Linked DNA regions of Methylorubrum extorquens. The protein of the gene in region 2 interacts with the protein of the main gene of each other region in a pairwise test. Links are inferred from orthologs where the notes say so. Each region holds a gene or a part of one and is shown on either strand. Other genes may lie near its edges. The genes, in order: rlmN and ftsZ.

Region 1 (6,630 bases), 1.4 Mb from region 2 along the record:
AACGGCGGCGGATAGGCCCAGGGCAGGAAATCCTGCTGCCCCGTGAGCGCCTGCTGGACCCGCAACAGGGCCGGCAGGTGGTAGGCGTCCGCGATGTCGCCCCGCCACACCATCCGGCCCGCGATGTGGAGGATGTCGAAATCCGAGAGCCCCGCGGGGCCGAGAAGCCCGGTGAATCGCGCCGTCCGGCCCAGGATCACCACCGCGAGGGCCGCGAGAAGGGTGCGCACCACGAGGGGCGTCGCGAACCGCTCGTAGACCGTCGCTGGGCGGGGCCGGTTCTGCTCCACTGGCAACGATGCCGTTCGCATGACGGATCACCCGACTTGGACAAGACCGTCACGCGACGCGGCGGCCGATGCCGAGGCTATCCCGCTGCGACTTAAAGGGCGGTTAGAGCCGCGTCCCGACCTGCGCAGACCGCCGGCTCAGAACGCCGTGCGGCTGCGGATCGCCGCCGTGAGCGTGCCCTCGTCGAGGTAATCGAGTTCGCCGCCCACCGGCACGCCGTGGGCGAGGCGCGTGATCGTCAGCCCGAGATGCTTGATCGACTCGGTGAGGTAGTGGGCCGTGGTCTGGCCATCGACGGTGGCGTTCAGCGCCAGGATGATCTCCTTGACGCCCGGCTCGCTCGCCCGCTCCACGAGGCGGGCGATGGTGAGGTGTTCGGGCCGCACCCCGTCGAGCGCCGAGAGCACGCCGCCAAGCACGTGGTAGCGCGCCTTGACCGCGCCGGAGCGTTCCAGCGCCCAGAGATCGGACACGTCCTCGACGACGACGAGGGTGGTGGGGTCGCGGGTCTCGTCCCGGCAGATCGTGCAGGGGTCGCTGGTATCGACGTTGCCGCACGAGTGACACACGACGATGCGCTCGACGGCGACCCGCATCGCGTCGGCCAGGGGCGCGAGCAACGTCTCCCGTTTCTTGATGAGCTGAAGCGCGGCCCGGCGGGCGGAGCGGGGCCCGAGGCCCGGCATGCGCCCGAGAAGCTGGATCAGGCGCTCGATCTCGGGGCCGGCGACGGCTTGGGGCATGCGGGTGCGAAACGGCTGTGGCTGAGGAGGGGCGGCGGGCGCCCTCCCTCACATAGGCGTTCCATCGGGATTTTGCCGCCGGGATTTTGCCCGTTCAGGATTGCGACAGCTTGGCCGCGGCATGGGGAGTCGGCGCACAAATTTTATTTGAGCCCATACCAAGGATTAGTTGACGGCCAAGCCGGAGACCGATCCATTGAACGGACGGGGCGGAGAACCTGCGTGCGGCGGCCCTGAGCGACCGCACGGACGCCCCACCGAGAACGCGAAACAGCCGGACCGACCGGCGTGACGGCGCGATCAGGGGCCGTGAGGGAGGAACTATCCGTGAAGACCATCGGTGAATTCAACGCGGCCCACGGTCCGGAAGCGATCGGCCTGACCGATCTCGCCGCCGTCCACTGGAACCTGGAGGCGCCGCGCCTCTACGAGGAAGCCTTGCAGCGCGGCGAGGCAGGGCTCGCCCGCGGCGGTGCGCTGGTGGCGACCACCGGCAGCCATACCGGCCGTTCGCCCAAGGACAAGGTCGTGGTGCGCGACGCCAGCACCGAGAACGAGATCTGGTGGGACAACAACGGCTCGATCACGCCCGACCAGTTCGCGACGCTGCTCGACGACTTCCGCGCGCATGCCCGCGGCAAGGAGCTGTTCGCCCAGGATCTGTTCGGCGGCGCCGACCCGGCCCACCGGGTACGGGCGAGGGTCTATACCGAGTTCGCGTGGCACTCGCTGTTCATCCGCAACCTGCTGATCCGCCCCGAGCGCGACGAGCTCGCGGCCTACGTGCCGGAACTGACGATCATCGACCTGCCGAGCTTCCAGGCCGATCCGGCCCGGCACGGCTGCCGCTCCAAGACCGTCATCGCCATCGATTTCGCGCAGAAGATCGTACTGATCGGCGGCTCGGCCTATGCCGGCGAGATGAAGAAGTCGGTCTTCACCTACCTCAATTACGTGCTCCCCGGCGCGGGCGTGATGCCGATGCACTGCTCGGCCAATGCCAGCCTCGACGAGACCGGTGATTCGGCCCTGTTCTTCGGCCTGTCCGGCACCGGCAAGACCACGCTCTCGAACGATTCCTCGCGCCAACTGATCGGCGACGACGAGCACGGCTGGAGCCGGGACGGCATCTTCAACTTCGAGGGCGGCTGCTACGCCAAGACCATCCGCCTCTCGCGCAACGCCGAGCCGGAGATCTACGCCACCACCGAGCGCTTCGGCACGGTGATGGAGAACGTCGTCATCGATCCCGTGAGCCGCGTGCCGGATTTCGACGACGCGACGCTGACCGAGAACACCCGCTGCGCTTATCCGCTGGACTTCATCGCGAATGCCAGCGCCACAGGCCGGGCCGGGCATCCGAAGAACATCGTGATGCTGACCTGCGATGCCTTCGGCGTGATGCCGCCGATCGCCAAGCTGACGGGCGCGGAGGCGATGTACCACTTCCTCTCCGGCTACACCGCCAAGGTGGCGGGCACCGAGCGCGGCCTGACCGCGCCGGAGGCGACCTTCTCGACCTGCTTCGGCGCGCCGTTCATGCCCCGCCACCCGAGCGTCTACGGCAACCTGCTGCGCGAGCTGATGGCCGAGCACGGCGTCGATTGCTGGCTCGTCAACACCGGCTGGACCGGCGGCGGGGTCGGCACCGGGCGGCGCATGCCGATCCGCGTCACCCGCCGTCTGCTCTCGGCGGCGCTGGACGGCTCGCTGGCGCAGGTCGAGTTCCGCCGCGACCCGTATTTCGGCTTCTCGGTGCCCGTCGAGGTGCCCGGCGTCGAGACGCAGGTGCTCTCGCCGGTCGAGACCTGGACCAACAAGGCGGCGTTCGCCGACACCGCCACGCGCCTCGTCACGATGTTCCGTGAGAACTTCAAGCGCTTCGAGAGCCACGTCGATGCCGACGTGCGTGCCGCCGAGCCGGTCGCCGCCCAGATCGCGGCCTGAGCGATCACAGCCCCTCCCTGCGCGAGCGGGGAGGGGACACGAGAATCAGTCGACCTGATCGGCGTAGACCGCCTCCGCGCCCATGCCCGCCTCGAGCATCATCCGGGTGCGGGCGCGCAGCTTTTCGGTCTCGCTCTTGAGCTGGCCGCAGGCCGCCAGGATGTCGCGTCCGCGCGGGGTGCGCACCGGCGAGGCGTAGCCGGCATCGAACACGATCTCGGAGAACCGCTCGATCCGCTCCCAATCCGAGCACTCGTATGTCGAGCCGGGCCAGGGGTTGAACGGGATCAGGTTGATCTTGGCCGGAATGCCCTTGAGGAGCCGCACCAGGGCGCGGGCATCGACGTCCGAATCGTTGACGCCCTTCAGCATCACGTACTCGAAGGTGATGCGACGGGCGTTGCTCAGCCCCGGATAGTTCCGGCAGGCGTCGAGCAACTGTGCGATCGGGTATTTGCGGTTCAGCGGCACCAGTTCGTTGCGCAACTCGTCGCGCACCGCGTGCAGCGAGATCGCCAGCATGGCGTTGGCCTCCAACCCCAGTCGCTCGATCTGCGGCACCACGCCGGAGGTCGAGACCGTGATGCGCCGCCGCGAGAGCGCGAGACCCTCCTGGTCCGACATCACCGCGATGGCGTCGATCACCGCGTCGAGATTGTAGAGCGGCTCGCCCATGCCCATGAACACGATGTTGGTGACGAGCCGACCGGGCTCGCCGCCATCCTTGCCCGGCATCTGGCCGGTGAAATCGCCGAGGGCGTCGCGGGCGACGACGAGCTGCGCCACGATCTCCGCCGTCGAGAGGTTGCGCACGAGGCGCTGCGTGCCGGTGTGGCAGAACGAGCAGGTCAGGGTGCAGCCGACCTGGGACGAGACGCAGAGCGTGCCGCGGTCGTCGCCGGGGATGTAGACGCACTCGATCTCGGCGCCGCGGTTGTGGTCATGCGCGCCGGTCGGCGCCATGCGCAGCAGCCACTTGCGGGTGCCGTCACGCGAGACCTGCTCGGTGACGACCTCCGGCCGCTCCAGGGTGAAGTGGTCCGCAAGCTGCGCCTTGAGCCCCTTGCCGACATTGGTCATCTCGGAGAATTCGCGCGCGCCGCGCACGTAGAGCCAGTGCCAGACCTGGCTCACCCGCATCCGCGTCTCGCGCTCGGGCACGCCGATGCCGAGCATCGCCTGCTTCAGACCCTCGCGCGTGAGGCCGACGAGGGAGGCCTTGCGGCCGGGCAGGGTCGAGAGCGCCGTGACCTCGGGGGTCTTCTCGATTGCGGGGAGGGCGCGCGATGCGCCCGGGGCGGAGTCGAACGACGCCGTCGCCATGGCTCAAGACCTTAGAAAGCTGGAACGGCTCTCATATAGTCGTATTCGGGCGGGAACGCGACTGCGCCTGCTCCGGATCTCCCTTGCATCGCGCTGGGGCCCGCTCAGCCCCGCAGCTCCTCCTCCAGGAAGGCCCGCACTTCGCCCGCGTCGATGCCCGGCGCGATGAAGCTCTGGCCGATGCCGCGGGCGAGGATGAAGGTGAGCTGGCCGTCGCGGACCTTCTTGTCCTGGGCCATGGCGTCGAGGAGCGCGTCCGGATCGCCGGCCCCGCCCGGCACCTGTTGCAGGCGGGTCGGCAGGCCGGCGAGCGCGAGGTGGTTGGCCACGCGCCCCGCATCCTGGCCGGGGCAGAGGCCGAGCCGGGCCGAGAAGCGGAAGGCCAGCGCCAGCCCGATCGCGACGCCCTCGCCGTGGACGAGCCGGGCGGCGTCGTAGCCGGTCAGCCGCTCCAAAGCGTGGCCGAAGGTGTGGCCGAGATTGAGCAGGGCGCGCTCGCCGTCCTCCCGCTCGTCGCGGGTCACGACGCCGGCCTTGGCGCGGCAGCAGGCGGCGACCGCCTCGTCGCGCTCCGGCCCGCCGGAAAAGATACCGGCCCAGTTCGCCTCGCACCACTCGAAGAAGTCGGCATCGCCGATCAGGCCGTACTTGGCGACCTCGGCGTAGCCCGCCCGCATCTCGCGCTCCGAGAGCGTGTCGAGGGTGGCGGTGTCGGCCAGAACGAGGCGGGGCTGGTGGAAGGCGCCGATCAGGTTCTTGCCGAGCGGCGAGTTGATCCCGGTCTTTCCCCCCACCGAGGAATCAACCTGTGCGAGCAGGGTCGTCGGAACCTGGAGGAAGCGGACCCCGCGCCGCAGGGAGGCGGCGGCAAAGCCCGCCAGATCGCCGACCACCCCGCCACCGAGCGCCACGACAAGGTCGCCGCGCTCGATCTTCTGGGCCAGGAGCCCGTCGCAGACGCGGGCGAATTCGGCGTAGCTCTTCGAAGCCTCGCCCGGCGGCACGGCGATGATTCCGCAGCGCAAGCCGGCGGCTTCCAGGCTCGCCCGCACGCGCTCGCCGTAGAGGCCGGCGACCGTCTCGTCGGTGACAATACCGGCGGCCCTCGCACCGAGATCGCGCGCTTCTGCGCCCACCGCGTCGATGAGGCCCCGCCCGATTCGGATATCGTATTCCCGCCCCCCCGACAGGGGAACGTTTACACGCGAGGGTTGCTTCGCCATGGAGAATGTCAATTGTTGTGATTGTGTCGTATGAGATGGGTTGATGTGGACATCGAGCGCTTCCATCACGTCCTCCACCACGCGGTCGTGGGACACCTCACGGGACAGAACCGTGACATCGGCCTGGGCATAGACCGGATGGCGCACCTCCATCAGGGCGCGCATGGTCGCCTCCGGATCCTCGGTCTGGAGGAGAGGGCGGGTGTTGCGTTTGCGGACGCGTCGCATCAGCACTTCGAGGTCGGCCTTGAGCCAGACCGAGATACCCCCCTCGGCGATCCGCGCCCGCGTCGCCTCGCGCATGAAGGCGCCGCCGCCGGTGGCCAGCACCATCGGCCCCTCGCGCAGCAGACGCGTGATCACCCGCTCCTCGCCCCCGCGGAAGCTCGCCTCGCCGTAGATCGCGAAGATGTCGGCGATGGTGAGCTTGGCCGCCGCCTCGATCTCGTGGTCGGCATCCTTGAACATCAGCCCGAGGCGGCCGGCGAGGCGGCGCCCGACCGTGCTCTTGCCCGCCCCCATCAGACCGACGAGCACGATCGACCGGGCTCCGAGGCCGCGGCGCAAACGTGCTTCGATCGGTTCGCCGGGCGGCGGCGCCGGCGGCAGGGGGACGGTCATCGGGCGGTCATAGACGGTTTTGCGGACGCGGCGAAGCGTCCGGTACCGCCCTCGGCGCCGAGTCGAAAGCCCCACGACCTCGCCGTGACTGCAATCCAGACGGGATCTGCAGAAAAACCGGTGCCGGAAGGGGTTGCAAAGTGCCGCGCAGAGGGAAAGGCTTATACGCGAGCGCGTGGGACGGCACCGCTCTCGACCAGGCCTGCTTGGTCGAGTGCCCCCACGCTTGTTGTCTCTGTGCCGGGAAAATGATGTTGCCGTACGGATCCCTCACCCTTCCCGTCACCCTGGCCGAGAGCGAGAGGGAGGCGAGCGATCCAGTCTCCGATCCCCGTGCCGGCCCTCCTCGATCGTCGCGCCTCACCGGCCCTGCCGCCCGCGCCAGGTCCACACCGGTCTCGACGGACGCGCGGCTGCTCGCCATCGCCACGGAGCACCTGACCCGGCTCGGGCCGAAACGGGTGACGGTGGTGGCGGTCGCG
Region 2 (15,333 bases):
CCGCTACGTCTCCGTCTCGTGGGAAGAGGCCTTCGCGGAGATCGGCGCTGAGCTGAAGGCCTTGCGCGAGACCGACCCGAAATCGGCGGTGTTCTACTCGTCGGGCCGTGCGTCGCTGGAGACGAGCTACATGTACGCGCTGTTCGCGCGGATGTACGGCAACAACAACCTGCCCGACTCCTCGAACATGTGCCACGAATCGACGTCGAAGGCGCTGCCGCAATCGATCGGCGTGCCCGTCGGCACCACGATTCTGGAGGATTTCGAGTCGACCGACTTGATCCTGTTCTTCGGACAGAATGTCGGCTCGAACGCGCCGCGGATGCTCCACCCGCTGCAGGATGCCCGCCGCCGGGGCGTGCCCATCATCACCTTCAACCCACTGCGGGAGCGTGGCCTGGAGCGCTTCACCAATCCGCAATCGCCGGTCGAGATGCTGACCCGTTCCTCGACGCAGATCTCGACGCAGTACCATCAGGTGAAGGCCGGCGGCGACATCGCGGCGCTCGGCGGCATCTGCAAGGCGCTGTTCGCCATGGATCGGCAGGCGCAAAGCGAGGGGCGTCCGCGCATCCTCGACGTCGACTTCATCGCGGAGCACACCCACGGCTTCGATGCATTCGAGAAATTCTGCGATCGGCTCGAATGGCCGGCGCTGGAGACGAAGTCCGGCCTGAGGCGCGAGGGGATGGAGGCGGCGGCTGCCGTCTACGCTCGCGCGCAGGCGGTGATCGGCGTCTACGGCATGGGCCTGACCCAGCATCGCCGCGGCACCGAGACGGTGCAGATGTTCGTCAACCTGCTGCTCCTGCGTGGGAACATCGGTCGGCCCGGCGCCGGGATCTGCCCCGTTCGCGGCCATTCGAACGTGCAGGGCCAGCGCACCGTCGGCATCGCCGACGAGCCGTCTCTGGTGCCGCTCGATAAACTCAAGGAAATGTACGGCTTCGAGCCGCCCCGCGAGAAGGGGATGAACACGATCGAGACCTGCGAGGGCGTTCTCGAAGGCAAGGTGAAGGCGTTCATCGGACTCGGCGGCAACTTCATCCGCGCGATCCCCGACACCAAGCGGATGGAGGAGGTTTGGCGCTCGCTGCGTCTCACCGTCCAAGTCTCGACCAAGCTCAACCGCTCGCATCTCGTGCGCGGCGAGATCGCCTACATCCTGCCCTGTCTCGGCCGGATCGAGGTGGACGAGCAGGCGAGCGGGCCGCAGGCCGTGTCGATGGAGGATTCGACATCCTGCTTCCATGGCTCGCGCGGCGTCGCCCGGCCGGTGAGCGACCATGTGCGCTCCGAGCCCTGGATCGTGGCGCAATTGGCCAAGGCGACGCTGCCGGCCAACCCCAAGGTCGATTGGAACGCCTGGGTCGGCGATTATGCGCGGGTACGCGACGCCATCGAAGCGACGTACCCGGAGAAATTCAAGGACTTCAACGCGCGCCTGTTCGAGCCCGGCGGCCAGCACAAGCCGGTCGCCGCCCGCGAGCGCAAATGGGAGACGCCGACCGGCAAGGCGAACTTCGCCGTGCCGCCGGATGGGCTCGACATGGACCCGGACATGAAGAGCGACCGGCGCGACGTGCTCGACCTCATCACGCTGCGCTCGAACGACCAGTTCAACACCACGATCTACGGCTATCACGACCGCTTCCGCGGGGTGAAAGGCACCCGCCAAGTGCTGTTCATGAACGAGAACGACATCGAACGCCTTCAACTCGCGGACGGCGAGACCGTCGATGTCGTGACCGAGGCCGCCGACGAGTTCGCCCGCGAGGTGAAGGGTCTGCGGATCGTCAAATACGACATCCCCGCGGGCAATTGCGCCGGCTACTACCCGGAGTTGAACGTGCTGATCCCCCTCTGGCACCACGATGCCCAGGCCAAGGTGCCGGCCGCCAAGGCGATCCCCGTGCGGGTCGCCAGGGCAGCGGTGTTGGCCGTGACGGACTGAGCAGCCAGCCGCATTGTACAGCGTGCAAAACGTCACTTGTACGCTGTGCAAACCGGAGGCATCCATGAGGGTGTGACCACGCGGTCACGCCCTCGGAGTGATGCCATGTTGACGCTGTTGCGAACCCTCGCCCGCGGTGCTGCCGCCCAGGCCTGCGAGGAGGCCCACGACCGCCACGCCCTTCTCGTGCTCGATCAGCAGATCCGCGAGACCGCCGCCGACTTGGAGCGCGGCCGACGCACGCTGGCCGCGGCCATGGCCGGGGATAGCGCGGAGGCGCGGCGTCTGGCGCAGGTCGAGGCACGCGCCGCCGATCTGGAGACCCGCGCCGTGGCCGCGCTCGCGGCGGGCCGCGAGGATCTGGCCCGCGAGGCCGCCGACGCGATCGCCAGCCTCGAAGCCGAGCGGGATGCCTTGTGCGCGGCACGGGCGACCTTCGCGGCGGAGGTGGCCCGGATGCGTGCGGTGCTTGCGGACGCGACGGGGCGGCAGGCGGCCCTGGAGCGCGGCCGGCGGGTGGCGGCGGCCTCCGAGGCGGTCCGGCGTCTGCGCCGGACGGAGAGCGTGCCGGATCGCGCGACCTTGCGGCAGGCCGAGGCGACGCTGGCCCGGCTTCAGCGCATCCAGGCCGAGGCAACGGATGCCGACGACGCGCTGGCCGCGCTCGAGACGCCTGCGGAGACCCTTGCCGAGCGCCTCGAACGCGAGGGTTTCGGCCCCCGGACGCGCCCCTCCTCCGACGACGTGCTCGCCCGCCTGCGAAGCCGCGCCGAGGCCGCCCGCGCCGCCTCCGCCTGATCCGTCCTCCCTCGTCCCAAGGAATTGCACCATGTCCCAAGACACTGCGCAGCATACCGGCGCCTGGGTCGTCTTCACCCAAGCCTCGTTCGTCGCCTCCGCCGCACTCGTCGGTTTCGGCATCCTGTTCATGCCCCTCGACTTCTGGATGAAGGGCTATCTCGCCATGGGCACGGTGATGCTGGTCCAGTCCTGCATCACCGCCACCAAGACGCTTCGCGACGTCCACGAGGGCCGCCGCATGGTCAACCGCTTGGAGGATGCCCGCACCGAGCGCCTGCTCATGTCGGTCGGCAAGGAGTGATGCAGGGAGTCATTCAAGACGGTGGCCGGGGGAGACTCGACGCGCGCCCGCGCCGGTCCATATTCCGTGGCATGGACAGTTCGGACGGAGCTCATGCGCGACGGCAGGCGATCATCGATCGCCTGCTCAGCGACGCCCTGCGCCCGGCAGGCGGGATCGTGCTGCCGAGCCACGATGCCCTGCCGGCCGACATCCGCATGACGGTCGATCGCTTGCTGGCCAAGGCGGATGCGGAGCGCCGCCGCTCGCTGACCTACGACGACCTCGAAGAGGCGCTGCCGCCGCGCGATGTGACGGCGGACGATCTGGAAGCCATCTTCTGGGTGCTGGCGGAGTACGGCATCGAACTCGACGAGGGCGACTAGATCGTCCTGGATGGCGGATCTAGGACGATGCTCTGGCCTTTTATCTTTGCATCATCTTTTTCCGAAAGCCGGAAGCCACCTTTCGGGATGATGCTCTAACCCTCTGCTCCCAACAGGAGCCGCGCCGCCGCCGCCCGCGCCTCGTCGGTGACCGTTGCGCCGGCCAGCATCCGGGCGATCTCTTCCCGGCGCGCATCCGCCGCGAGCCCGATCACCCGTGTCGTCACCCGGTCGGCGCCCTTCTCCGCGCCCTTGGGCGCCTTCCCCTTCGCACCGTCCTTCACGCTATCCTTGGCGATGCGGAAATGCGTCACGGCGCGGGCGGCGACCTGGGGCGCATGGGTCACGGCCACCACCTGAACCTGCTCCGAGAGCCGGCCGAGCCGCGCGCCGATGGCGTCGGCCACCGCGCCGCCGAGGCCCGTGTCGATCTCGTCGAAGATCAGCGTCGGCGCCGAACCTTTGCCGGCGAGCACGACCTTGAGCGCCAGCATGAAGCGGGACAGCTCGCCGCCCGACGCCACCTTCATCATCGGACCGGCGCGGGTGCCGGGATTGGTCTGGGCCCAGAACTCGACCCGCTCGGTGCCGGCGGCATCGCGCGAGGCTTCGTCTACGGTGATCTGCGTGATGAAGCGGGCGCCCTCCAGCTTCAGCGGCGGCAGCTCGGCCTGCACCGCCGCATCGAGCGCCTTGGCCGCCTTGCGACGCCCGTCGCCGAGCCGTTTGGCCGCCTGGGCATAGGCCGCTTCCGCCGCCGCAAGTTCGGCCTCGAGCCCGGCGAGCGCCTGCTCGCCGGCATCGAGGGCGGCAACGTCCGCATCGTAGCGACCGCGCAGGGCGGCGAGGTCGTCGGCCGGGACCGAATACTTTCGCGACGCGGCCCGAAGGGCGAAGAGCCGTTCCTCGACCCGCTCCAACTCGCGCGGATCGAACTCGGCGGCGAGCACCGCGGCATCGAGGGCGGCGCGCGCCTCGTCGAGGGCCACCAGCGCGGCATCGAGGGCGGCGATGCTCGGATCGACCAGAGCCGGCACCGTGGCGCTGCGCCGCTCCAGGCGGCGCACGGCGGATGACAGATGCGGCACGAGCGAGCCGGAGCCGCCGACGAGATCGAGCGCCTCGTTCAACTCACGGGCGACCTTCTCGCCCTGCTGCATCAGCGTGCGGCGCTCGGCGAGCTTGGCCTCCTCGCCCGCCTGCGGATCGAGAAGGCCCAGCTCCTCCACCGCGTGGCGGAGGAAATCGGCTTCCTTCTGCGCGGCTTCGACCCGCTCGCGCTGCTCGGCCAGCGTCGAGCGGGCGGTGCGCACGCGTTTGGCGGCCGACGCCACCTGCGCGAGCGGGCCCTGAAGCCCGCCGAACGCGTCGAGGATGCTGCGGTGGGTGGTGGGCTCGGCCAGGGCCCGGTCGTCGTGCTGGCCGTGGATCTCGACGAGCGCCGTACCGATCGCCCGCATGGTCTGCACGCCGACCGGCTGGTCGTTGACGAAGGCGCGGGTGCGCCCGTCGGCGAATTGCGTGCGGCGCAGGATCAGGTCGCCGTCGGTGTTGATCTCGGCGGCTGCCGCGACGGCGCGGGCGGGATGGTCGAGGGCCACGTCGAACACGGCGGTGACGCCGCCCTGCGCCTCGCCCTGCCGCACGAGACCGCCGTCGCCGCGCCCCCCGAGCGCCAGGGCGAACGCGTCGAGCAGGATCGACTTGCCCGCACCGGTCTCACCCGTGAGAACGGTGAGCCCCCCGGAGAAGGTCAATTCGAGCTTGTCGATCAGAACGATGTCGCGGATCGCGAGCTGGACGAGCATGAAGCGGCGCCAGAGCCCCTTTTGGATTGTGCGCGGGTTTAGCCGCAAGCCACGGAGACTTCACCCGGAAAGTGCGGGATTCCGGCCGAGGATGGCACAGAGTCGCCGGTACTCGGACTCGAACGGCGCCTCGAAAGCACGGATGGCGTGGTCCTCCGTCTCGTTGCGGTCGAGCACCTCGAAACGCGCGAGCGTATCGTCGCGCAGGCGGCCGGGATGGTGGTTGGGGAAGTTCGCATCCCCGCGCCGCATCCGCGCCTGGAATTCCGGCAGCGTCTTGCACTGGTAGTGGTTGATCTGAACGCCATCGTAGACGACGCGGTCCGACGTGCCGTCCGAGGTGTTGGCAAAACCCCTTCCGTCCGACAGCACCCGCCGGCCGCGATGATGGCAGACGTCGTGGATGCGCACGGCCGAGACGTCTCTGGCACGCGCCAGGGTCTTGAAGTGATAGTGGTTGCCCCAGTCGTGCGGAGCGCAGCGGGTGAAGGCGCGGGTGATCAGCCCGTAGCCCGGCTGCGTATGGCCGGAAGAGCCGAAACCGCGCCAGTTCACGTGCAGGCTCGATACGTCTTCGGGCAGCGAGCCGATCAGGCCGGCCATGTCGGCATGGCCGAACGGCACGAGGAACTCGTCGAGGTCGAGATACATCACCCAGGGTGTCGCAAGACCCGTGAGGGCGTGGTGATAGGCCAGCACCTGCGCCGAATCGTCGAGCGGAGACGGCCAGGGAACGCGCCGCAGCCGGAGATCGCGGGGGCTCAGCGCCTTGAACAGGGCGCGGGTGTCGTCCTGGCTCTCGTTGTCATAGACGACGATGCGATCGAATCCGACCGCGAGATGGTGAGCGAGCCACTCGACGAGATAGGGACCCTCGTTGCGGGCAATCGCCACGAGAGTCACCGCGTCGGGCTTCCTGCGCAGGGTATGGTCGGCAAGGGCTCTGCGCCAGCGCAGAAGGGCCTTCATGGCAGGCAGCGTATCCTGGAATCTGCGCCGACGGGTCGGGATTGCAAACGGATGGGGCGGCTTCACCGTAAGCCTGCGAGGCCCCTCCCCCATGACGGCGAACGCGCCTTCGAGGCGGCTCTGGGGGCATCTCCTACGCGGATCGGCCGATCGTATCGGGGCCCGCACACGCCGTCGTCGCGAACGCGAGAGCATCGTCCCGAATATCGGATTCGGGACGATGCTCAGGGCTCTCACTGCTGCATCATCTTCGTCCGAAAGCCCGAGGCGGTCCTCCGGGACGATGCCCTCGCACCGTCAGTCAGCGGCGGCGGTCTTGCCGATCACGCCGCGATAGACCTTGCTGAGCCAGGAGGACTTCTCCTCGCGCGGCTCGAGGCCGCCGGTCTGCAGGAGCTTGTAGGCATCCTGGTACCAGGGGCTGTCGGGGAAGTTGTGACCGAGCACGGCGGCTGCGGTCTGCGCCTCCCCGGTCAGGCCGAGCGCCATGTAGGCCTCGACCAGACGCTCCAGCGCCTCTTCGGCGTGGCGGGTCGTCTGGTACTTGCTGACCACGTCGCGGAAGCGGTTGATCGCTGCCGGGAAGGCACGCTTCTCGAGGTAGAAGCGGCCGACTTCCATCTCCTTGCCCGCGAGCTGGTCGCGGGTGATCTGGATCTTGGCCTTGGCGTCGGCGGCGTATTCGGAGGTCGGGTACTTCTGCACCAGTTCCTGGAGGGCGATGAGGGCGCGCTCGGAACGCTCCTGATCGCGGGTCACGTCCGGGATCTGCTTATATTGCGACATGGCCATCAGGTACTGGGCGTAGGCCGCGTCCTTGCTCGCCGGGTGCCGCTGGAGGTAGCGCTTCGAGGCGGTGATGGCCTCGTCGTACTTCGCACCCTCGTAGTTCGCGTAGGCCGTCATCAGCAGGCCTTTCCGCGACCAGTCGGAATAGGTGTACTGCTTGTCGAGCTGATCGAACTGCTTGGCGGCGTTCTCGTAATCCTTGTCTTCCATCTTCGCCAAGCCCTCGCTGTAGAGCTTGTCCGCGGGCGTGTCCGGGATCGCCTCGGGCTTGTACTTCTCGGCGAAGAGGTTGGTCGGATCGAGGGCATCGCAGCCGCCGAGCCCGAGCCCGAGGCTGAGGAGCACGGCCGCCATCGCGCCACGGGTCGGGAAGGTCACAGGCATCGCGGTCAATTTCCCTGTCAGGCCCGGCCGCTTGAAGGGCGGCGCGCGACCTACGCGCAGGCTTTTACGGTTGGCGGTCGATTCGGGCGTCAAAACGGCAGGGCGTAGGGAACCTTTAAGGTATTCCGCCTGCGACGCGGATCGAGGGCCGATGTGGCGTCCGGGTTACAGTTCGGCGGCGAAGGCGGCGATCCCGAGGCCGGCACCGAATTCGGTGCGGGTGGTCTCGCGGCGGGTGCCCTGGCCCTCGACGATGGCGTAGTTCGCGCGGTCGGCGAACAGGGCTTCGAGGATGCCGACATTCATGCGGTGGCCGCCGCAATAGGAGCGGTAGGCGCCCTGAAGCGGCAGGCCGGCCAGCGCGAGATCGCCGACCGCGTCGAGGAACTTGTGACGGACGAACTCGTCCGAGAAGCGCAGGCCCTCCGGATTGACGACGGCGGTCTCGCCGACGGCGACCGTGTTGTCGAGGGAGGCGCCGAGCGCGAAGCCCGCCTTCCAGTAGCGCTCCACGTCCTTCATCATGCCAAAGGTGCGGGCGGGGGCGATCTCGCGGCGGTAGGCGGCCGGGGTCAGGTCCATCGCCTTGCGCGAGCGGCCGATCACCGGGGATTCGAAGTCGATCTCCACGTCGAGGCGGAAGCCGCGGTCGATCGGGCGGAGTTCGGCGAAGGCGCGGCCGGCCTCGATACGGACGGGCTGAAGCACCTTGAGCCAGCGGCGCGGTGCGCCGCAGAGGGCAAGGCCGACGCTGTCGATGGCTTGAACGAAGAGGCGGGCGCTGCCGTCGAGGATCGGCATCTCGGGGCCGTCGATCTCGACCAGAGCGTTGTCGACACCGAGCCCGTAGAGGGCCGACATCAGGTGCTCGATGGTGGCGACAGCGCCGGTCTCGACGTCACCGATGACGGTGCACAGCTCGGTGGCGGAGACGCAGGCGAAGTGGGCCTTGATGATCCGGTCGTTGCCGGTGGTCGTGCCCGTCCGGAGGAACGCGATACCGTGGTTGGCTTTGGCAGGGTGGAGCGTGATCTCTGCCGGGTTGCCGGAGTGGACTCCGATTCCGGTCAGGGTCACGGACGTTTTGAGTGTTGTCTGTTGGTTCGTCCGCATACCTTAGCCCTCGGCCAGGATCCTTCCCGCGCACCCGTTTCGGGGGGCGGTATGAGAAAGTCCGTCCGCTGCTTGAAGCCCCTGCGAGCGCTGGCAGTCGATCGACCAGCCGCGCCTTCTGTCGTTCCGGAAGCGTGTATAGCTGTGGCAATCAGGCCGGCCAAATCACGGATTCTTACGATCTGTTACAGCCACGGTTTCGCCACGATCTTTGAAAAGCATTTTCTGATCAGTGTCTTAACAAGTAGATAAACCCGGAACCTTGCGGTTCCGGGTCTGTGGCCGAAATACCCCAGTGAGGGTCGATGGAGGCCGAGTTGCCCCCATCGATCCACAGGCGATCCGTGTTTCAGTTCTCGGTTCAGTTCGCTTGGCGGCGAAGGAAGGCCGGGATTTCGAGCTGGTCGTCTTCCATCATCCGCGGCGGCAGAGCACGGCCCTGCGCGTCCAGATTGCCCTGAGCGGGGCGGTACTGCGGGGCCTGGGGCGCGGGCGCCCGCAGGGCCGGCTCGACGCGGGGCGCGGCGACCGGAGCCGGCGCGGCGGCGCGGGGCGCAGGGACCGGGGCGGCCTCGGCTTCCTCGCGGCGACCGCCGAAGCCGACGGTCGCGAGCCGGCGCAGCAGTGTCATGCGCTTGGAATCCTGGCTCGGCTCCGGCTGGGTCTCCTCGCCGCGGCTCTTGAGGATCTGCGCCTGGGTGTGGGGCGGCAGGTCCGAGATTTGCGGCATGCGCGGCGGGCGGGCGAGCTGCGGACGCGGCGGCACGTAGGGGCCGTTCGCGGCCTGGGCGGGCTCCGGCGCCTGGGCGGGGGCAGGCGGCTCGTAGGCCGGGACGGCGGCGCGGGCCGGCGCCTGGGTCAGCACCACATCGTGGTGGTGCATCGCCGGGGCGGGCTCGGCGCGCATCGGCTCCGGCGCCACCGGCTCCGACAGCATGGGCCGCGGGCCCGCGTTCGGGGCGAGCAGCGGCTCGGGGCCGGGGCGGTACGCCGTCTGATGCGCGACCTGCTGCGCCGGCTGGTGCGTCGAGGCCGGGCTCAGCGCGGCGGAAGCGCGGGCGCGGGCCTCGGAGCGCAGACGCTCGGCGACCTCGGCGATGCGCTGCTCGGTCTGGGCGATCTCCGGGTTGTTCGGGGAATCGGCCGAGATCAGCGCCGGCTCGATGCCGGTGGCCACCACCGACACGCGAATGATGCCGTCGAGGCTCTCGTCGAAGGTGGCGCCGAGGATGATGTTGGCGTCCGAATCGACCTCCTCGCGGATGCGGGTGGCGGCTTCGTCGAGTTCGTAGAGGGTGAGGTCGGAGCCGCCGGTGATCGAGATCAGCAGGCCGCGCGCGCCCTTCATCGACACGTCGTCGAGGAGCGGGTTGGCGATCGCGGCTTCCGCCGCGCGGTTGGCGCGGTTCTCGCCGGAGGCCTCGCCGGTGCCCATCATCGCCTTGCCCATGCCGCGCATGATCGCGCGCACGTCGGCGAAGTCGAGGTTGATCAGGCCTTCCTTGACCATGAGGTCGGTGATGCAGGCGACACCCGAGTAGAGCACCTGGTCGGCCATCGCGAAGGCGTCGGCGAAGGTGGTCTTCTCGTTGGCGACCCGGAACAGGTTCTGGTTCGGGATGACGATCAGGGTATCGACCGCCGCCTGAAGCTCCTGGATGCCGGCCTCGGCCGTGCGCATCCGGCGCATGCCTTCGAACTGGAACGGCTTCGTGACGACGCCGACCGTGAGGATGCCCATGTCACGCGCCGCGCGGGCGATGACCGGAGCCGCACCGGTGCCGGTGCCGCCGCCCATGCCGGCGGTGATGAAGGCCATGTGTGCGCCCGAGAGCTGATCGCGGATCTCGTCGATCACCTCCTCGGCCGCCGCCGAGCCGACTTCCGGGTGCGAGCCGGCGCCGAGCCCTTGCGTCACGCCGATGCCCATCTGGATCACCCGCTCGGCCTTCGAGGAGGTGAGCGCCTGGGCGTCGGTGTTCGCCACGACGAACTCGCAGCCGAGCAGCCCCGACTCGATCATGTTGTTGACGGCGTTGCCGCCCGCGCCGCCGACGCCGAACACGGTGATGCGGGGCTTGAGTTCCCGGATGTCCGGAGCCTGAAGAGAGATGGCCATGTGGTCTTGCCCTTCGTGACTTTTGATTGCCTGAACGACGCCTTGCGACGCCTGCCCTGTCTTGCTTGTCCCGCGCTGGCCTCGCGGCGGCGCGGGGTCGTTTCTTTCGGAGCCGCTCCCTGCCCCGTCAGGCCGGGGACGTCTCCAAGTCCTTGTCTCGACACGATGTCTTCACGCGAACCGGACCGGTTTCGCGCGACATCGCCCTAGAAACTCTCCCGGATCCAGCGACCGACCCGCGAGAAGTAGCCGTCCGTTCCCGTGCCGGCGAAGGCGCCCTGCCCCCGCGGCTCGAAATGCTCCGCATGCGCCACCTGCGGGTAGACCAGCAGGCCGACCGAGGCCGAGAAGGCGGGCCCCTTGGCGGCTTCCGGCAGGCCGCGGATGCCGAGCGGGCGCCCGATCCGGACCTGTCCCTGAAGGATGCGGCGGGCCGTCTCCGGCAGGCCGACGAGCTGGCTGGCGCCGCCCGTGAGCACGACCCGGCGGCCGGCCTGGGCGCCGAATCCCGCGTTGTGCAGGCGGTCGCGCACGAGTTCGAGCACCTCCTCGACCCGCGGCTTGACGATGCGCACGAGCTGCGAGCGCGGCACGTGGCCGGGCGCCTCGCCCTCGTCCTCGCCGACGCCGTGCACGGCGATCATGTCGCGCTCGTCGGAGGCCGTGGCGATGGCCGAGCCGTAGAGGGTCTTCAACCGCTCGGCGACGTTGACCCGCGTTGAGAGCCCGCGGGCGATGTCCATGGTGACGTGATGGCCGCCGACCGCGACCGCGTCGCAATGGACGAGGTGGCCGCCCATGAAGACGCCGACGCTGGTGGTGCCGCCGCCCATGTCGACCACGGCGCAGCCGAGTTCGGCCTCGTCGTCCACCAGTGCCGAGAGGCCGGCGGCGTAGGGCGTGGCGATCACCGCATCGACGCCGAGATGGCAGTGCTCGACCGCGAGCATCAGGTTGCGCGCGGCAGCGGCTTCCGCTGTGACGACGTGGAGATCGACGCCGAGCGCGTTGCCGATCATGCCGGACGGGTCGATCACCGCGCCCTGCCCGTCCAGCGCGTAGCCGGTCGGCAGGGCGTGCAGCACGGCCCGGCCGGGGCTGACGCCGTGGGCGCTGGCGGTCTCCAGAACCCGCTCGACGTCGGAGCCGGTGACGGTGCCGGAGCGGACATTCACCCGCGCCTCGAAATGCTGCGAGGCGATGCGCCCGCCGGAAATGTTGACGATGACCGACTGGACCTCGGCCTTGGCCATCCGCTCGGCGGCGTGGACCGCCTGACGGATCGCGCCCTCGGCGGCTTCCAGATCGACGATGGCGCCGCCCTTGAGGCCGAGCGAGCGCTGGTGGCCGATGCCGATGATGCGGGCGAGATGGGTGCGCCCGCGCAGGGTCGACATCGCCTCGGCCGGCTGCAGCTCGGCGATGAGGCAAACGACCTTGCTGGTGCCGATGTCGAGCACCGACATGGTCGCGCTCCGGCGGGCGGAGAGCGGTTTCAGGCGCGGCGTGAGGCCGTGATGGGTCTGCATCGGACGCTACTCGGCGGATACGCGACAGGACACGGAGGAGAGTGCGGCGGGGCGGAACGCGCTCATGTCGCGGTCCCCTTCTTCGGCTTCTTGCGGCTCTCGGCCCGGGCGGCCGCAGCCTCCTCGGTCAGGCGCACCACGACGCGATCGGCCATGCGCAGGTCCACCGCGATGATGTCCTTCTCCAGAATCCTGCTCTCCCGCTCCAGCCGCACCAGCCGGGCGAGCGCCTCGGCGGGGTCGGCCTCGGGCAGGCGGATGTCGACGCCGTCGAGCTTGAGCGTCCAGCGCCGGCCGGAGACATAGGTGCCGGCGCGGATGCGCGATCCGAGCGGACCCGCCGCCTCGATCAGCGCGAGATATTCCTTGAGGCGCTCGTTAGCGCCCGAACCGACCACGAGCGGCAGGTTGACGTAGCGCTCGTCGCGCAGGTCATCGATCACCTTGCCGTCGGCGGCGATCACCTGGATCTCGCCGTTCTGCTGCCACAGGGCGGCGGGCTCGCGCTCGACCTGATTGATGACGATTTCGTTGGGGTAGAGCTTACGCACGGAGGCGCTGGCGATCAGCTTCTCGGCGAGCAGGCGTTCGCGCACGCCATCGACGTCGAGGAACGGCACGGAGGAGCGCCAGTCGATGCCGGCGGTGCTCAGTACCTCGCGCTCGTACATCCGCGACAGGCCGGTGATGGTCACTCGCTCGACGCCGAATCCGGCGATCCGGGCGAGGATGTCGAGCGGCCGGCCGTTCTCGGCGACGAAGCTGTCGTAGCGCCCGCTCATGACGAAGCCGGTCAGCGCCACGGTGCCGGCAAGCCCGGCGACCAGCGCCGTGCCCGCGAGCCGCGGCACGCGTGCCTCGATCGGCACCGCCGGCCGGAGCCGACGCGCCGACGAGAACCGCCTGAGGATCTTCGGGAGCCTTAAGCCCGCGAGGATCCCGCCGCTGCCGGGGGTACCGGCTGCGTTCAGCGGTTGAGAGAAGCGTCCTCCACCATCCATCGGACGAGTTCACCGAAACTCTGGCCTGCGTGGGCCGCGATCTCCGGCACAAGGCTCGTCTGGGTCATCCCTGGCTGCGTGTTGACCTCGAGGACGACGAGAGCACCGGTTCCACCCGGTGTGTCGTCGTAACGAAGGTCGGCACGGCTGACGCCACGGCATCCCAGTGCTTGATGCGCCGTTAACGCCAACTCTTGGACACGCTGGTAAATATTTAGTTTAAGATCGGCGGGGAGGACGTGGATCGACCCCCCCCCGGCGTACTTGGCGTCGAAGTCGTACCACTCCCCCGAAACGGGCTTGATCTCGGTGACTCCGAGCGCCCGGTCGCCCAGCACCGCGCAGGTTAGCTCGCGGCCGGCAACGTAAGTCTCTGCAAGGACTTCCTCGCCGTAGACCCACGCGTCGGAGGCCAGGATCTGGGGCGGGTGCGAGCGCTCCTCGCGCACGATGATGACCCCCATGGAGGAGCCCTCGGCGATCGGCTTCACCACATAGGGAGGGGTTAACGGGTGTGACTTCGCCGCATCATGACGGTTAACGACCCGGCCCTCCGGCACGCTCACGCCGGCCGCTTTCATGACCGTTTTGGCACGCTCCTTGTGCATCGCGAGCGCCGAGGCCAGCACGCCGGAATGGGTGTAGGGGATCTTCAGGATCTCCAGGAGGCCCTGGATCGTGCCGTCCTCGCCCGCCGGGCCGTGGAGCGCGTTGAGGGCCGCGTCGGGCTTGAGGTCGGTCAGCACCGTGGCGATGTCGGGCCCGACATCGACGCGGGTGACGCGATACCCCTCCCCTTCCAGCGCCCCGGCGCAGGCGTTGCCGGAGCGCAGCGAGATCTCTCGCTCGGAGGACCAGCCGCCCATCAGGACGGCGACGTGCTTGGACATCGGATACGAGCCTTTCAGGGCTGGTTGGGCGCCATGGGCGCCCGATGGTTTGGGCGAGACAATCAGGCCTCCTCGCCGAGGAGCCGGCTGCCGCGCATGGCGACGCCGTCCTCGACGGTGATGCCGTGCCGCCGCAGCCCGTCGAAGAAGCGCGCGAAATCGGGGCGGCGGAAGGTGATGCGGCCGGGTCCATCCGGCGCGATCGCGTCGAACAGCACCACCGACGGTTCAAAGACCGCGTCCGCGTAATCGAGGCAGAGCCAGAGGTCGGAGCCGTGATTGCTGAGCGCGATCAGGCGATCGATCTCCGGCAGCACGGCGCGCCAGGACTCGTCCTCGCTGCCGAAGTCGATGCCGTCACTGACCGCGCCGAGGCTCTCCAGCCGCTCCAGGGCGGCCAGGTCGAAGCCGGGCAGCACCGTCCGCCAGACCTCGTCGGCCTCGCGGACCGCCGCGTCGCCCTCGAATTCGAGGGGGGCGTCGGGGGTATCCGTAGCGAGGAAGAAGTCCGTCGCCCCGCCGTTCCGCCGCCGGTAGAGCGCCTTGAGCGTCTCGGGTAGCCTCGTCCCGAGGCGGGCTTCGGCCACGCCGATCGCCGCCTCGGCCCCGGCCGCCCAATCCACGGCCGGCGTATCCGCCTCGAAAAAGGTCGCGACGGTCGGGCCGTCGGGATCGATGAGGAGGCGCGGCTCCGGCTGCGGGGTGGAATCCCTGAGGCTGACGAAGCGTTCGGTAAGGCGGGTATGCGCGGCCTCGCAGCGAAGCCGCAGGGCCGCGTAGGTTTCCGGGGCAAGGTGGGCACCGGGTTTCGCGCCGTCCCACTCACGGTTGAGCCGGTCGCGCAGGCGCAGGATGTCGCCGCCTGTCCGGGCCCGATCGGCCGCGGCGGCGATGTCGTCGACGAGCCTGCCGAGATGCTCGGTCAGGGCCGTGGGGTCGGTCGAAGCCATGGGCGATGCGTCCTCCGGTCTCGACGCGGGCGATCCGTCAGGCGGGTGACGCCTCGACGCCGATCCGCTTGATCTCCCAGTGCAGTTCGAAGCCCGAATGCTCGCGCACCCGGCGCCGCACTTCCTCGCCGAGCCCCTCGATGTCGGTGGCGGTGGCGCCGCCGCGGTTGATCAGGAAGTTGCAGTGCATCTCCGAGACCTGAGCCCCGCCGCGGCTCAGCCCGCGGCAGCCGGCGGCGTCGATGAGCTGCCATGCCTTGCCGCCCGCCGGGTTCTTGAAGGTCGAGCCGCCGGTGCGCTCGCGGATCGGCTGGGCGGCCTCGCGCGCCGCGGTCACCCGCTCCATCTCCGCCTCGATCT

The links.
Region 1: the proteins of ftsZ (region 2) and rlmN interact in binary tests that used the Escherichia coli proteins (3 or more experiments, as listed by UniProt). The link is inferred for Methylorubrum extorquens from one-to-one orthologs.

What each region holds. Positions count from the first base shown.
Region 1 is NZ_JALJXF010000001.1:4,373,139-4,379,768, forward strand. The notes cover bases 2,166-5,031. They hold rlmN (23S rRNA (adenine(2503)-C(2))-methyltransferase RlmN), read right to left. Parts: upstream 4,305-5,031; coding sequence 3,027-4,304; downstream 2,166-3,026. Other genes in these bases: J2W78_RS20440 (phosphoenolpyruvate carboxykinase), read left to right, coding at 2,166-2,981; aroB (3-dehydroquinate synthase), read right to left, coding at 4,409-5,031. Also shown: J2W78_RS20430 (glycosyltransferase family 87 protein), read right to left, coding at 1-311; recombination mediator RecR, read right to left, coding at 429-1,034; more of J2W78_RS20440, read left to right, coding at 1,362-2,165; more of aroB, read right to left, coding at 5,032-6,148; J2W78_RS20455 (TetR family transcriptional regulator), read left to right, coding at 6,400-6,630.
Region 2 is NZ_JALJXF010000001.1:3,000,413-3,015,745, forward strand. What follows is about bases 8,225-11,104. They hold ftsZ (cell division protein FtsZ), read right to left. Parts: upstream 10,604-11,104; coding sequence 8,846-10,603; downstream 8,225-8,845. Other genes in these bases: lpxC (UDP-3-O-acyl-N-acetylglucosamine deacetylase), read right to left, coding at 8,225-8,484; ftsA (cell division protein FtsA), read right to left, coding at 10,810-11,104. In the rest of the region: J2W78_RS14205 (FdhF/YdeP family oxidoreductase), read left to right, coding at 1-1,954; J2W78_RS14210 (PspA/IM30 family protein), read left to right, coding at 2,060-2,752; J2W78_RS14215 (YiaA/YiaB family inner membrane protein), read left to right, coding at 2,784-3,056; J2W78_RS14220 (RNA polymerase sigma factor region1.1 domain-containing protein), read left to right, coding at 3,128-3,421; DNA repair protein RecN, read right to left, coding at 3,517-5,229; J2W78_RS14230 (glycosyltransferase family 2 protein), read right to left, coding at 5,290-6,198; J2W78_RS14235 (outer membrane protein assembly factor BamD), read right to left, coding at 6,496-7,371; more of lpxC, read right to left, coding at 7,537-8,224; more of ftsA, read right to left, coding at 11,105-12,132; J2W78_RS14255 (cell division protein FtsQ/DivIB), read right to left, coding at 12,195-13,133; J2W78_RS14260 (D-alanine--D-alanine ligase), read right to left, coding at 13,100-14,023; J2W78_RS14265 (SMI1/KNR4 family protein), read right to left, coding at 14,086-14,973; murB (UDP-N-acetylmuramate dehydrogenase), read right to left, coding at 15,011-15,333. UniProt on the Escherichia coli protein: Essential cell division protein that forms a contractile ring structure (Z ring) at the future cell division site. The regulation of the ring assembly controls the timing and the location of cell division.